DNA from 2 places in the Sphingomonas arabinosi genome. Region 1 is predicted to be linked to the other one. Evidence: riboswitches for the same ligand, from Rfam matches in the RefSeq annotation. Region 1 holds a riboswitch; the other holds the start of a gene.
What was found. Region 1 has a riboswitch for thiamine pyrophosphate ahead of U1708_RS06990 (TonB-dependent receptor). Riboswitches for the same ligand answer to the same signal wherever they lie in the genome.
Positions count from the first base shown of each region.

Region 1 (7,312 bases):
GCGATCGCATCGTCCGCCCCCTGCCCCAGATCCAGCCAGCGCACCGCCGTCCGCTCGATCGCCGTCGCGATATCGTGAACGGCACTCGTGCGATCCGCCAAGCCGAAGTCGAACACGGTCCGCACTGCGCCCTCTCGCGTCCACAGCAGGTTGGACGGGTGCCAGTCGTTATGCGTCCACAACGGCGCTTGGTCTGCGAGGAGCGACGACAGGTCGCTATCGGCTTGCCCGAACAGTCGGGCGAGTTGCGCATGCCACGGCCGATCCGCGAGGAACGCCGCGAGCGCCGGGCGGGCGGCGACGTATGCGCTCGCCGCCGTCAGGGGATCGGCGGCAGGGAGTATCGCGAAACTCGAGACCAGGGGTTGCTGCCGCCGCGCAGGCGCATCGAACCCGCGCGCCGCGACGTGCAGTTTCGCCAGCGCCACGCCGGCGGCATGGGCATGGTCGAGCGACAGGAACGCCGTCCACGACAGCCGGTCGCGGTACAGATCCTCGCCCGCAGCCTGACGGTGCAGTTCGTACGACCACGGACCGATCGCGACGGCGGTCACACCCTCATCGGTCGTCATCACCTCGGGCACCGACACGCCTGCGCCGGCGAGGTGCGCGATGAATCCGTGTTCCTCGGCTGACCCTTCGACCGTGCGGACAAGGTGATGGTGGCGCTTCAACAGGAACGCGCCGTTTGTTGTGTGCACCAGCGTGGCGGCGGAGAAGGGTCGCGGGGAATGCCAGTGCAGCCCGGTCATCCGCCCCGCCGCCGGAAAATGCTCGAGCACGGCCTTGGCCTCGTCCGCAGCGATGGCGGGCCAGGTCGGCGCCTCCATCGCGGTGCCCATGCCGTGGACGAGATGTTTCGGCTGCGACGCCACCTCAGAACGCCCGAGAAATCGTCGCCATGACCGCTGCGCCGCTGCCAACATAATAGGCGGGCGGCGAGCCTGCGATGACGGTCCCGTTGCGGCCGATCGTGTCCTGTGCGTTGGTGCTGACCGACTGGACGCCGGCGAGGACGTGCGGATCGGTGACGTTGATCGCGTTGACGCGCAGGTCGGTGCGCTTGCCGTCGAGCCAGTCGGCGAGGTGCATGCCGACCGACAGATCGAGCGTCGCATAGCCCTTGATGCGCTCATCGTTCATGAAGCTCGCATATTGCCGGCCGATATATTTCGACGCGACGCTGCCGAAGAACCGGCCGTCATCATAGATCCCGCCGGCGCCGAACTGGACGGTCGGGCTGGATACCGCATGCTTGCCGCGGGTCGGCAGGAAGTCCGCGCCGACCGGCAGGTCGTCGTCGATCCGCGCGCGCAGATATTCGCCCGAGAGGTACAGGCTGACCCCGGCGACCGGGCGGTAGTCGATCTCCGCATCGACGCCGTACGAGGATTGGCCACCGGCGTTGATCGTGGCGTTCACCTGCGCGCCGCCCTGGTCGAGCACGGTGGCGAGCTGTCGGTTGCGGAACTTGTAGTGGAAGCCCGTCACCGAGGCGGAAAGCTGCTCGCCGATGAAGCGATAGCCGATCTCCTGCGAGACCGAATATTCGTTCTTGAGCGCGTCGGTGCCCCGTACGACGACTTCGCCACCGTAATAGCTGTTGTAGAGCGTGAATTCGTTGGGCGTGCGGAAGTTGGTGGTGATGTTGGCGAACAGTTGCTGGCGATCGTCGAGCCGGTAGTGGATCGCGGCGCGCGGCAATGCGGCGAAACTGTCGTTGCGGACCTTGTCCTGCGGTCCAGGCAAATAGGTGCGGCCGTTGCGCAGCACGTTCACGCCCTTGAGCCCGGCATCGATCGTCAGCCGCGGCGTCAGCGCGATGCTGTCGGCGAGGAAGAAGCCCTTCGTCACGGTGACTGTGCGCTGATTCTCATAGGCGAGCAGGCGGCCATCGGCGGTACGGATCGCCTTTGCGCGGTAGCCCCAGCGGTCGACCGGCTGCCCCTCGCCGTCGATCGACGTGTAGGATTGCGTGACGCGATCGGTGCCGTAGTCGAACCACAGCCCGGCGGTGAGCGTGTGCATGCCCGTCTTGAAGGTGAGCTTGCTGACGTTGCCGGTCCGCATCTGGTCGCCGGTGTAATTGCCGAGCACGGTCGCAACGCCGTCGACCGCGCCGGGCAGCGCGATCGGCTGGGCCAGTTCTTCGGTGCCGAGGAAGTTTCCTTCGGTGGTCAGCTGCGTGCCGTAGGGCGAGTTGCCGTAGCCGAACTGGAGATAGGTGGTGGTGTCGAGTGCAAGCCGATCGGTCAGCGCCAGATGGACCGGCGCGGAGGCGTAGAGGTTGCGGAACGGCGCGCGGTACAGGCGCCAGTAGTTGGTGTTCCCCGCCGTGTAGCGCTCGTCGAAATTGAAGCCGCGGCCCTGCGCGTTCCACTCGGCGAGCGTCGGGCTCGGGTAGCTCGACGAGTTCGCGTCGTTGTACGACAGCGCGAGGCTGGCGCGGTTGCCGGCGCCCCATTCGCCCAGGATCTTGGCGTCGATATGCTGGCGCGTGTCGTAGCCCGCCCCCCGCCAATTGTCCGCGCGCGTGTTCGAATAGGACAGGAAGGCCTTCAACCCGGTATTGCCGATCGTCCCGCTATCGATCCGGACGAACGCACGCCGGGCCGCGTAGCTGCCGAGCGACAGGTCGACCAGCGCGCCGGGACGTGTCTTCGGATCGTCGAGCGCGAGCGACAACAGCCCGCCTGCCCCCCCGAGCGTCGGGGAGTCGATATCGACCGACCCTTGGGCGAGCGAGATGCGCTTGAGGTTCTCGGGGTCGGCGAACTGTGACGGGTAGGCGTAATAATAGCCGATGTCGTTCTGCGGTGCGCCCTCCATCAGCACGCCGATCTCGTCCTGGCCGAGACCGCGCAGCGTCAGGCTGGAGCTGGTCGAGAGGCCGTACGGGTCGCTCGATGCGACGTTCGCACCGGGGAGCAGCGTGACGAGCTGGAACGCGTTGAGCGTCGGTGCCTGCTTGACGATGAAGTCGGCGGAAATCGCACTTTGCGCGCGCGGGACCTTCTGGTCCGGGAGCAAGCCGGCTGGATCCTGCTTGCCGACCACGCGGATTTCTGCGGGTTCGACCGGGTCGGCCACCTGCGCACTTGCCGACGATGCGGCCAAGGTCGCTGCGACCAGGCCGAACAGCCTGCGCTCGCGCCCGGCGGACATTATACGAAAACCAGCACTGAAAAACGTCACGTCCACTCCAATCGGAGGGACGACGGGCCAGCCGCAGACCCTCCCTACGCCGGTATAAGCCGGATCAGGTTCAGCGGGTCATGGGCTGCTGCCCACCTCTCAGCCGCGCATGAGCGGCCCCCCGGGGATGCGCGCGGCTTAGGCGGTCGGGCGAGCGGTGGAAAGCGCTATCGCATTGATCTGGCTGGTTGCCTCGATACGCGCACTTGGGGGCCTCTAGACGCCCCGCGGAGAACGGCGCGAAGAACGGCGCGCAGCGGCCGGCCTACCCGGAAAACATGCTGTGAAAACAAGGTAGGCCGACCGCCTCGGCAGCTCGATCGACGAGCACCGCCGGGGTCGGCGAGGGAACGCCGACGCCGCAGCGATGTCACAGATACGTTGCGGTGCGGGATTTGGATTCAGCGCTGGTGGATTCAGCGCTGGTGGAGCGACGTTCGATGCGGTCAGGCGCGACCTTCGCGGCGCTTGATCTCGCCCAACAGCGCCTCGGCGACCGGGTTGCCGACCTCGCCGCCGGACTGTTCGTACGCGGCCGCAAGCTCCGCGTCCGTTGCGTCCTGGAGCAGCCCGTTCACCTCCGCGTTGAAGTCGTCGACCTCGCCCGCGGCGGCATCGGCGGCGTCCTCGCTCGTCACGGCCGGCTCTTCGCCAGCGGCCGGAGCGTGGGCCATCACGGCGTCCTGCTTGAAGACGTCGAAGGCTTCGGCGGCTTCGTTGCGTTCCTCGATCGCGATTTCGAGGCGGGTGAACAGGTCGAGTTGCGGTGCGGTGTTTTCCATGACGGCAGCTTATCCGCGCGGACTGCGTCGAGGCAACTCGTTCGCGCACGGTAGAGGCGCCCGACCGGGAATTTGTATGATCTACAGCAACTCGTGCGACTTCCGGCCGGAGTGGCCGTTCTGCCCTTCGAGCTGCCGACCTTGATCCAGCGATCGGTTGCAGCAAGGAGAGACCATGACCGCGATCCGAGCCGCCGAGCCCTATGACCTGTCCCGGTTGATGGCGTTCGATTCCTTCCCCGGAGACCGGATCGTGGAGATCGTCGACCGCCGGATGCTGGTGGCCGAAGTGGACGGCGTCATCGCCGGCTATGTCGCGTGGCAGACCGGCGGATGCATCGGCAAGGATTACGTGAACAAGCTGGTCGTCGATCCCGACTATCGCCGCCACGGCATCGCCCAATCGCTCATCGCCGCGCTGCATTCGGTTTTGGACGGTAGAATTTTCATTTCGACCGGCGCCGACAATGTCGCGGCGGTCGGTCTGCTGACACTGACGAACTGGCAGCCGGCCGGAAAGATCATGGGATTGCGTCCCAGCGACGAGGCTGAGATCTTCTATTACCGGGACCTCTGAATCACGACAGTCCGTGGCTTTTTCGGGGTAAAACGCGACATCCATTCATGTCGTCAAACGTTGCCGATGATACATCTCAGACATGCCCCAACGGATGCTCAATCCCGATCAGCGGCTTCGCGAGCATCTCGAGGATGCTCTGGTGGAGGCCGATGCGCTTGGCCAGACGGTCGTCGCCGCATTGATCTCCGAGGCGCTCGACGCGATGGCCAGCCACGCTCCTTCATAAAAGGGATCGCCCTGCTGTCCCGAGTGTTGGGTGGCAATGGTAACGCAATTTCCGCAACCCCTGAACACACGATCGCTGGACACATGGTCGGAAGCCCCTCGCGTCCGGAGAACGAACGCGGCTGAAATCCGAGCGGGCGGGCGGTACGTCCTCTGCTGGCTGCAACAGGCGCTGCGGGCGCGGGACAATCCGGTGATCGACGCGTCGATCCGCCTCGGCAACGATCTCGGCCTGCCGGTCCTCGTCTATCACGGGCTGCGCGAGGATTACCCCTATGCGTCGGACCGCCTTCACCGGTTCATTCTGGGTGCGAGCCGCGACCTGGCGCTGGATTGTCGCCAGCGCGGCCTTGCCTGCGTCCAGCATGTCGACCGCGCCGACGCCCGCGAGAAGGGCCTGGTCTATCGTCTGGCAGCCGACAGCGCCGCGGTGTTCGTCGAGGACCAACCGACCTTCGTCGCGCGCTGGCAGCCGGACCGCGTCGCCGCCCGTACCGAAGTCGCGATGTTCGCGGTCAACGCCGCATGCGTAGTACCGCCCGCGCTGCTGGGGGACGGGATCGGTTCGACCACCGCGTTCCGGCGCAAACACGAGGCGGTACGCGCGGACTGGTTGGCGATCGCCGATCTCCCCGCCGCCGTCGCCGCGTATGACGGCCCCCTGCCCTTCACGTCCGATCGACTCGAATCCTGTAGCGATGCCGACCTGGACAGCCTCGTCGAGAGCGCGGCAATCGACCATTCGCTCGCGCTCAGCCCCGACTTTCCAGCGGGCCGCGACGGCGCGCTGACGAAGCTCGAACGGCTGATGGACATCGTGCTGCGGACCTATGCGACGACCCGCAACGACGCGACCAAACCGGTCGGTGCCAGCATGTTCTCGCCTTATCTGCACTTCGGCGTGATCGGTCCGCGCGAGGTCATGGCCACCGTAGACGCCGCCGATGCGCCGATAGCGGCCAAAGCCAAATTCGCCGACGAACTCCTGACCTGGCGCGAGTGGTTTCATTATCAGGCCCGCGCGCTCCCCTCGCCCGAGCGCTACGACCGGGTCTCGGAATGGGCGCGCGAAACGCTCGCTGCGCATGCCACCGATCCGCGTCCCGAGGTGGAAACGCTCGCCGACTTGCTCAACGGGACCACGCGGGACGAGACCTGGAACGCGTGCCAGCGCCAGTTCCTTGCCGATGGCTGGATGCACAACAACCTGCGCATGTACTGGGCCAAGCGGATCATCGCGCTGACCCCCGATCCGGAGACCGCGTGGGCGACCGCCTGTTACCTGAACGACCGGCTCAGTCTCGACGGACGCGATCCATCGACATACGGCAACATCGCTGCGTCGTTCGGTGCAGGGTCACCCGGCCGGGATGGTCCGCCGATCTATGGCAAGGTGCCGACGCGGTCGGATGGATCCACGCGACACCGCGACGGTGGCCCCGAGTGGCTTCGCGGCGCCGCGACGCGTACCGCGCCCGAACCGACGCTGCCGTCGAGCCTCCCGTCCGGACTTTACCTCTCGGGCGAACTGCCCATCTAACCCGAGCGCGCATTACCGATGCGCGCTGACGACCGCCCGACCAGTCCACCCTGCACGAACGGCGCGCCCACCCGGCGCAGCGCCGTACATCGGAATTGACCATGACCTCGACCACGCAAGACCGCCCGGAACCTCGTACGACGGGCTATGTCCTGACCAGCAGCGTGACGTTCGCGATGGCCGCGGCGGCCGGCGTCGCGGTCGCCAACATTTATTACAATCAACCGATGCTGGGCGTGATCGAGAAGGATCTGCCCGGCAAGCTGTCCACGCTGATCCCCACGGCGACACAGCTGGGGTATGCCGCGGGGCTGTTCTTCCTCGTGCCGCTCGGCGACCTCATCGAGCGCAAGCGCCTGATCGTGATCCAGTTCGCGGTCCTGGCCGCCGCGCTGGTCGCCGCCGCAGTCGCGCCCACCGCGGGCCTGGTCGTGGCTGCGTCGCTGCTGGTCGGTGTCGCCTCGACCGTCGCGCAGCAGATCGTGCCCTTGGCCGCCAACCTCGCCGCCCCGGAGCGGCGCGGCGCGACCGTCGGCACGGTCATGTCGGGGTTGTTGTGCGGTATATTGCTGAGCCGAACGCTGGCCGGCTTCGTCGCCACGCATGCCGGGTGGCGCGAGATGTTCTGGCTCGGCGTGCCGATGGCGCTCGCGGTCGGCGCCTGGATGGCGATCAAGCTACCCCGCAGCCAGCCGGCCGCCACGTTGTCCTATGGCGGCCTGCTCCGCTCGCTCGTCGGACTGTGGCGTGAGTTCGGCGCATTGCGGTTGGCGACCGTCACCCAATCGCTGATCTTCGCAGCGTTCACCGCGTTCTGGACGATCCTGGCGCTCCGGCTTCAGGAGCCGCGCTATGCGATGGGCGCCGACGTGGCCGGGCTGTTCGGCGTCGTGGGCGCAGTCGGCATCTTCGCCGCGCCGATCGCCGGGCGATACGCCGATCGAAAGGGTCCGCATCTGGTGATCGCGCTCGGCGCCGCGCTGACGCTGA
Region 1 is NZ_JAXOJN010000003.1:295,875-303,186, forward strand. Features, by position in the region: gene U1708_RS06985 (phosphotransferase enzyme family protein) at 1-875, opposite strand, end outside; gene U1708_RS06990 (TonB-dependent receptor) at 877-3,165, opposite strand; TPP riboswitch at 3,220-3,329, opposite strand; gene U1708_RS06995 (hypothetical protein) at 3,642-3,977, opposite strand; gene U1708_RS07000 (GNAT family N-acetyltransferase) at 4,153-4,554, shown strand; gene U1708_RS07005 (hypothetical protein) at 4,637-4,783, shown strand; gene U1708_RS07010 (deoxyribodipyrimidine photo-lyase) at 4,976-6,322, shown strand; gene U1708_RS07015 (MFS transporter) at 6,424-7,312, shown strand, end outside.

Region 2 (7,312 bases), on a different contig from region 1:
GCATTTGAGGGCGAGAAGCTGTACAATGATCATGGAGCGGAATTTTGGAGTGCTCGTGATTTGCAACCGCTCCTCGGCTATAGTCAGTGGCGACGATTTGAAGATGCCATTCGCCGTGGCATGAGCTCATGTGAGCAATCCGGAAACACGTGTGATCATCACTTTTCCGCGGCCAGCAAACCGATATCTGGGGGCAAAGGCGCGGTTCAAGTCGTCGATGATTATCACCTCTCTCGCTTTGCCTGTTATCTGATTGCGCAGAACGGTGACCCTCGAAAGCCGGCAATTGCACAAGCACAAAAGTATTTTGCTGTCCAGACGCGGCGTCAAGAGCTGTCTGATAACCATACCGCCGACGTAGAACGGCTGGAAATGCGTAAGCAAATCAGCGAAGAATTTAAGAACCTGTCGGGTGCCGCTCGCGGTGCCGGTGTCGCCGACCGCCGTTTTGGCATCTTCCATGATGCTGGATACCGGGGAATGTATGATGGCCGTGGTGTCGAGGCTATCAAGACAGCGAAGGGTGTGCCGTCACGTGATAATCTTATGGACCGTATGAATTCGACAGAGCTGGCTGCTAATCAGTTCCGTATGACCCAGACCCGTGACAAGCTAGCCCGCGAGGGCATTCGAGGCGAGCAACGTGCTATTGACGCCCATCACAGTGTGGGACGTGAAGTGCGGGCTGCGATCACAAAGATCGGGGGAACCATGCCCGAGCATATTCCCGCCGACGAACATATTAAGCATGTGGAAAAGCGAGTTAAGATGGCGCAACCGCGTGTCGCACTCGAAGGACCTGAAGCAACCGGGTTGCTTGGCCCATCTAAGCTGGAACACGATAATAAATCGTAACGCGAAAGTAGAGCAGCCGGCGTATCGGAGGTCTACCCCGCTGCCGGCAGGTAGATTTCGCTGCCTCTTTCGCGGAATTTCTCGCTCATGTTGGCCATTCCTTTTTCGGCGTCGGCGTGGCTGCCCTTGGCGAAGATCGCTCGGTTGGTGTCGGTTTGATCGACGTCTGCCGCTAGGAACGTGTCTGCCGGGCTGTTCTGCTTCGCCGCGAAGTCCCTCACCTCTTGGGTGATCTTCATCGAGCAGAATTTGGGGCCGCACATCGAGCAGAAATGGGCGGTCTTGGCGCCTTCTGCGGGGAGGGTCTGGTCGTGGTATTGCTCGGCGGTGTCGGGGTCGAGGGAGAGGTTGAACTGGTCTCTCCAGCGGAATTCGAACCTTGCGCGGCTGAGGGCGTCGTCGCGCATTTGCGCGGCAGGGTGGCCTTTGGCGAGGTCGGCGGCGTGGGCGGCTAGTTTGTAGGTTACTACGCCGACCTTTACGTCGTCGCGGTCGGGGAGGCCTAGATGCTCCTTGGGCGTGACGTAGCAGAGCATCGCGGTGCCGTACCAGCCGATCATCGCGGCGCCGATGCCGCTGGTGATGTGGTCGTAGCCGGGGGCTATGTCCGTCGTCAGGGGCCCCAGCGTGTAGAAGGGGGCTTCGCCGCAGACCTCGAGTTGCTTGTCCATGTTCTCCTTGATCTTGTGCATCGGGACGTGGCCGGGGCCTTCGATCATGACCTGGACGTCGCTCTTCCAGGCGCGGTGGGTGAGTTCGCCGAGCGTGTAGAGTTCGCTGAACTGCGCTTCGTCGTTGGCGTCGGCGATGCTGCCGGGGCGCAGGCCGTCGCCGAGGCTGTATGCGATGTCGTACGCCTTCATGATCTCGGTAATCTCGTCGAAGCGCTCGTAGAGGAAGCTCTCCTTGTGGTGGCTGAGGCACCATTTCGCCATGATCGAGCCGCCGCGCGAGACGATGCCGGTGACGCGTTTCGCGGTCATCGGGATGTAGGCGAGGCGGACGCCGGCGTGGATCGTGAAGTAATCGACGCCCTGCTCGGCCTGCTCGATGAGCGTGTCGCGGAAGATCTCCCACGTCAGGTCCTCGGCGACGCCGCCGACCTTTTCGAGCGCCTGGTAGATGGGGACGGTGCCGATCGGGACGGGTGAGTTGCGCAGGATCCATTCGCGGGTGTCGTGGATGTTGCGGCCGGTGCTGAGGTCCATCACCGTGTCCGCGCCCCAGCGGATCGACCAGACGAGCTTGTCGACTTCGGCGGCGACGTTGCTGGCGACCGCGCTGTTGCCGATGTTGGCGTTGATCTTGACGAGGAAGTTGCGGCCGATCGCCATCGGTTCGGATTCGGGGTGGTTGATGTTGTTGGGAATGATCGCGCGGCCGCGGGCGATCTCGTCGCGGACGAATTCGGGGGTTACGAAGTCGGGGATGCTGGCGCCGAAGGATTCACCGTCTCGAACGTAGTCTTTGAGCATGGCGCGGCCGAGGTTTTCCCGGGTGGCGACGTATTCCATTTCGGGGGTGATGATGCCTCGGCGGGCGTAGTGCATCTGGCTGACGTTGGCGCCGGGTTTGGCGCGGAGGGGGCGCTTGATGGTGGCGGGGAACTGGGGGACGCCGCCGGAGCGGTCGGGGCCGAGTTGGCCGTTGTCTTCGGGGCGGAGTTCTCGGGCTTCGTAGGATTCTACGTCGCCTCTGGCTTCGATCCAGGCGCGGCGGAGTTGGGGGAGGCCGGCGTTGATGTCGATTTGCGCGCGGGGGTCGGTGTAGGGGCCGCTGGTGTCGTAGACGCGCAACGGGGGCTCGCTGCAGGACGGGTCGAGGACGATCTCGCGCATGGCGACGCGGACGTCTGGGCTGGAGGGGACCGCGACGTGGATTTTCCGCGAGCCTCGGATCGGGCCGGTGGTTACGCCGATGTCTGCTGTTGGGGTGCGTGCTTCGAAATCGGCCATGCGCTTGCTCCTAAGGGTCTCGGAGCAAGGATTGCGGTTCTGTGGCGACCGCTCCCTCCCTCCGCCGGTATCAACCGGATCAGGTTCAGCGGGTCGAAGGCTCCTGCCTTCCTCTCAAGCGCGGATAAAGCGCTCCCCCGGGGTGGGGTGAGCATAGGCGGCTTGGGGTGGGGTGCAATGGAAATTTGGCGGTCGTGGTGAGCGAGGGCGAGGCACCTGCGTTTGGGGCTTGCCCTTCGACTTCGCTCAGGGCGAACGGGAGAGGAGGCGACCGGAGGAGAGGGCATGAGTCGAGCGGGCGAGGTACCTGAGCGAGCGGAACGGGGTTGAGGCGAGCGGGTGCGCCTCGATCCCGCCCGTCGACTACGCCGTGACGGCCCCCTGCCCGTTCGTGCTGAGCGAAGTCGAAGCACCTGCGCTTGGGGCTTGCCCTTCGACTTCGCTCAGGGCGAATGGAGGAGAGGAAGGCGCTTGGGTCGGGGAATTGGGCGGCCTACACCATCGCGCGGGCCGCCCTTTGCCTTAAAAGCGGAAAGAAACGGTCCCGCGCAGGCTGTGCCAGCGCATCTTGTCGTCGCTGCGGCGGAAGTCGGTGCCGCTGGTGTTGGGTGCGATCAGGAACGGATTGCTGGCGAGCAGGACCGGGCTGCCGGCGAGTGTGGTGCCGGCGGTGACGCGGACGCGGGCGTCGTCGTCGCGGTATTGGTGGAACATGTATTCCATGCCGATCGAGATGTTCTTGGTCAGCTTCTGCTCGATGCCGCCGCCGCCGAGGATGCCCCACTGGTTCTTCGACCCGCTGGCCGAAAACGCGTTGGCGGTGTTGGTGGTGAAGAACAGATTGTCGATCTTGGCATAGCCCGCACCGAACGTGCCGTAGAACAGCGTGGTGTTGATGGCATAGCCGGCGCGACCGCGGACCGAGGCCTCCCAGTCGACCTTGCGCGCCATCGTGTAGCTGGCGGGCGTGGTCGAGAAGCCCGAGGTGCTATCGGTGATCTCGGTCTTGCCGAATTCGCCGACGACGCCGACGACGATGTTGCCGCGCTGTACGTCGAAGCCTGCACGGCCGTAATAGGCCCAGCCGTCGTCATCGTTGCGGCAGCCGTACGCAGCGGCACCGGTGCGGGCCGAGCCGTTGCAGAAGCCCGGCGAGAACGCGTTGGCGCCGGTGATCGTGTTGACGCTGTCGCTGAAATTGCCGTCGCCGTTGCGGTCGAACAGGATCGACGAGCCGACGTCGTTGGGCTGGACGTCGTAACCGCCGGCCGCACCGATATAGACGCCCGAAAACGGACGATCCGCGGTGGTTTCCTGCGAGATGAGCTGAGCCTGGGCCGGGACGGCGGAAAGGCCCGCAACGGCGAGGCCGGCGAGCGCGGTGAGCTTCGTTAGGTTTTTCATGGTCATTCCCCAAACAAGGATCGCGGCGCTCCTGAATGCGCCGCGATTCCGAGGTTTCTGTTCAATCCGTGACGACGATCACGCGTTGGCGCCGCTGGTCCGAAGTGAATCGGTGCGGTTGTTGGTCCCGTTGGGGAAGAAGCCCCCGCCGATCCTTGCGGTATTGGTCAGGTAGGCGATGTTGTGCACCTGCGCGACCGACCGGCTGTAGGCCAGACCGTTGGCGTCGGTCGGCACGATGTTCGAGACCGTCGGATCCGTCCCGGTGATGCCCTGGTCGATGTCGCCGATCACGCCGGTTGCGCTGTTGGTGACGGTGCCGTCGAGGCTGTCGCGCGCGTCGCTGATCCGGTTGGCGGCGGTGATCAGCGACGGGGTCGGGTTCGGCGTCTGCAGACCCTTGCGGTACAGGATCGTGCGGATCAGGCCGGCGTGATACGCCTCTGCCGCGAGGATGCCGGCGGCCGCCTCGAGATAGGTCTTGTTGGCGATCAGCGCGGCTGCGCCCTTGTAGGCCGAGACGCCGACGTCCTCGAAGATATACGCGCCGAGGAGGAAGCTGTTGTCGTCGGCATAGGGGTTGAAGACGCCGGTCGCACCGACGACGCCGGCCGCGCGGGCGGCCGCCGTGAAGGCACCCGGAGCGGCAGCGGTGCCGGCCGAGATGTCGATCGCGGGCTGGGCGACGGCGGCGGTGCCGAGCGCGGTGCGCAGGAACGCGACGTGCGCGACTTCGTCGATCGCGATTTCACGCGCATATTCACGGACGACAGTATCCTGGAACGGAACCTGCGCGCCGCCGGTGACCGCACCCTGCGTACCGGTGCCGGTGAGCAGGCTGGCGTTCAGGCCCACGCCGAATGCCGCGAACGCATAGAACTGCGCTTCGAGATATTCGAGGTTGAGCGCGAAGTTCAGGATGTCGGCATCGTTGAGCGTGGCGGCGGGGGCCGGCGTCGGCGTGGGGGTAGGTCCAGGCGCGAGATCGGAATCGTCGCTGCCGCATGCCGAGAGCAACGTCGCGCCACCGATCGCGAGTGCGGATCCACCGGCGAAACGGAGGAAGTTGCGACGTTCGTTGCGACGGCCGGCGATCGCGTCGAAGAGTTCCAGCTTGGTATTGAGATCGGTCATTGGGTTAATCCCTGAAAAGCGAAGATGAGCGTTGGGCGAGGATGCGATCGGCGGATGTGATCCGGCCGATCGATCAGGCTGCCGCGGTGCTCGTCTTGATGTTGCCGTTCATGCCGTTCGGGTAGAACCCGCCTGCCGATGCCGCACCGCTGTTGAGATAGACGATGTTGAGCACCTGGCTGGCCGAGCGGCTGTACGCGACGCCGTTGTTGTCGAGCGGGACGATGTTCGACACGGTCACCGCGGCCTGCGTGGTGGCGAGGTTGATCGGCGTCGCGCTGTACGACGAGATGCCCTGATCGATGTCGTTCGCACCGAAGATCGTCGTGTTGGCACCACCGCCGTCGAGGCTGTCGCGCGCCCGTGAAATCGCATCGGCGGAGGTGCGCAGCGACGGGGTCGCGATGCCCTTGCCGTACAGCGTCGTGCGGACGATCGCGGCATGATACGCCTCGACCGCGAGCAGGCCGGCGGCGGCTTCGAGATACGCCTTGCTGGTCAGCAACGGCGCGGCGCCCTTGTAGGCGGTCACGCCGACGTCCTCGAAGATGAACGCGCCGAGCAGGAACGCTTCGTCGGTTGCGTACGGGTCGAACGCGGTACCGGCGGGAACGAGGCCGGCAGCCTGGGCGGCAAGCGAGAACGCGCTGGTCGGCGAGACGCTGACGTCGATCACCGGTTGCGCGACGGCGGCGGTGCCGAGCGCGGTACGGAGGAACCTGACGTGCGCGATCTCGTCCTGGGCGATCTCGCGGGCGTATTGCGACACGATCGGGTCGGTGAAATTGACCTGGCGACCGCCGCGGACAGCACCCTGGGTGCCAGTGCCACCGAGCAGGCTGTTGTCGAGGCCGGTGCCATAGGCGGCGTAGGAGTAGAACTGAGCCTCGAGATATTCGAGGTTGAGCGCGAAGTTCAGCACGTCCGCATCGGTGATGGTCTGTGCCGACGCCGACGTGGACAGGGACATTGCGGTCGCACCGGCTGCGGTCATCGCAGCGGCGCCCAGCGCGGTCTTGAAGAATTCACGTCGTTCGCTGCGCCGTTCCACTCGCGCATCGAGGGCTTCGATCAGGTGCACGCTCTCGGTCATATCAGGGTCCTCCCCTTGTTGTTGCAGACGTCGGAGTTATTGAAACAATCGAACAGTCTGGACCGATCAGAGCAACACCCTGTCGCCAAGGCCCGGCTCGTAACGCGCTCTATTGCGGGCAGAAACCTGCCGTCCAAAGCGAGAAACGGACGTCATGGGGAGATGGACGCAGGATTAACGAGGGTGTGTGAAATATATTTTTGGGGGTGCGGGGAGGTGTGGTGGGGCGGCGGCGTCGGGTAGGCCTTTGCCGCACGGATCGCGTTCTCGTGGATCTGCTCCACCCCAACCGCTCCCCTGAAGGGGAGGGACTTTTGGTTGCGTCTGTTGGAGGCCTTGGGGCCGCCATGCGCGGAGACTTTACCTTACGATCCTCCCCCTTCCGGGGGAGGATCGATGGGTCTGGGGTTTGGCTTAGTTTGCCCCGGACCGGCCAGGCCGGGCTTGGATTAGAAGGTGTAGGTCAGGCCTACTGCGCCGAGCCACTGGTCGGCATCGCCGACGTCGGCGACGATCGGGCTGTCCTTGTACTTACCGAGCATGCGGCCGTAGAGCACGCCTGCGCCGACGCCGAAGCCGTGGCGGAGATCGCCCGACAGGCTCTGCACCACGAACAGCGACGCGTTGACGCGGCGGAAGCCACTGTCATTGACGTCGTAGGTGCGCAGGCCGCTGGCGAGCGTACCGATGGGCGTCACCGCGGAATAGGTGCGGCCGAAGCCCTTGCCAACGTAATCCGCCGACACGCCGAGCGAGACGAGCGTACGCACCGACAGCGGCGTGGTGTAGTTCACCTGCGGCGTGACGACGTAGCTGTCGTAGGTGCCCGAAACGTCGTGGACATAGGCGACGCGCGCGGTGAGCGTGTCGT
Region 2 is NZ_JAXOJN010000004.1:163,829-171,140, forward strand. Features, by position in the region: gene dinD (DNA damage-inducible protein D) at 1-855, shown strand, start outside; gene thiC (phosphomethylpyrimidine synthase ThiC) at 888-2,810, opposite strand; TPP riboswitch at 2,850-2,960, opposite strand; gene U1708_RS09110 (outer membrane protein) at 3,333-4,214, opposite strand; gene U1708_RS09115 (ferritin-like domain-containing protein) at 4,293-5,348, opposite strand; gene U1708_RS09120 (ferritin-like domain-containing protein) at 5,422-6,441, opposite strand; gene U1708_RS09125 (MipA/OmpV family protein) at 6,891-7,312, opposite strand, start outside.
Region 2: another riboswitch for thiamine pyrophosphate. It lies ahead of thiC (phosphomethylpyrimidine synthase ThiC); the one in region 1 lies ahead of U1708_RS06990 (TonB-dependent receptor).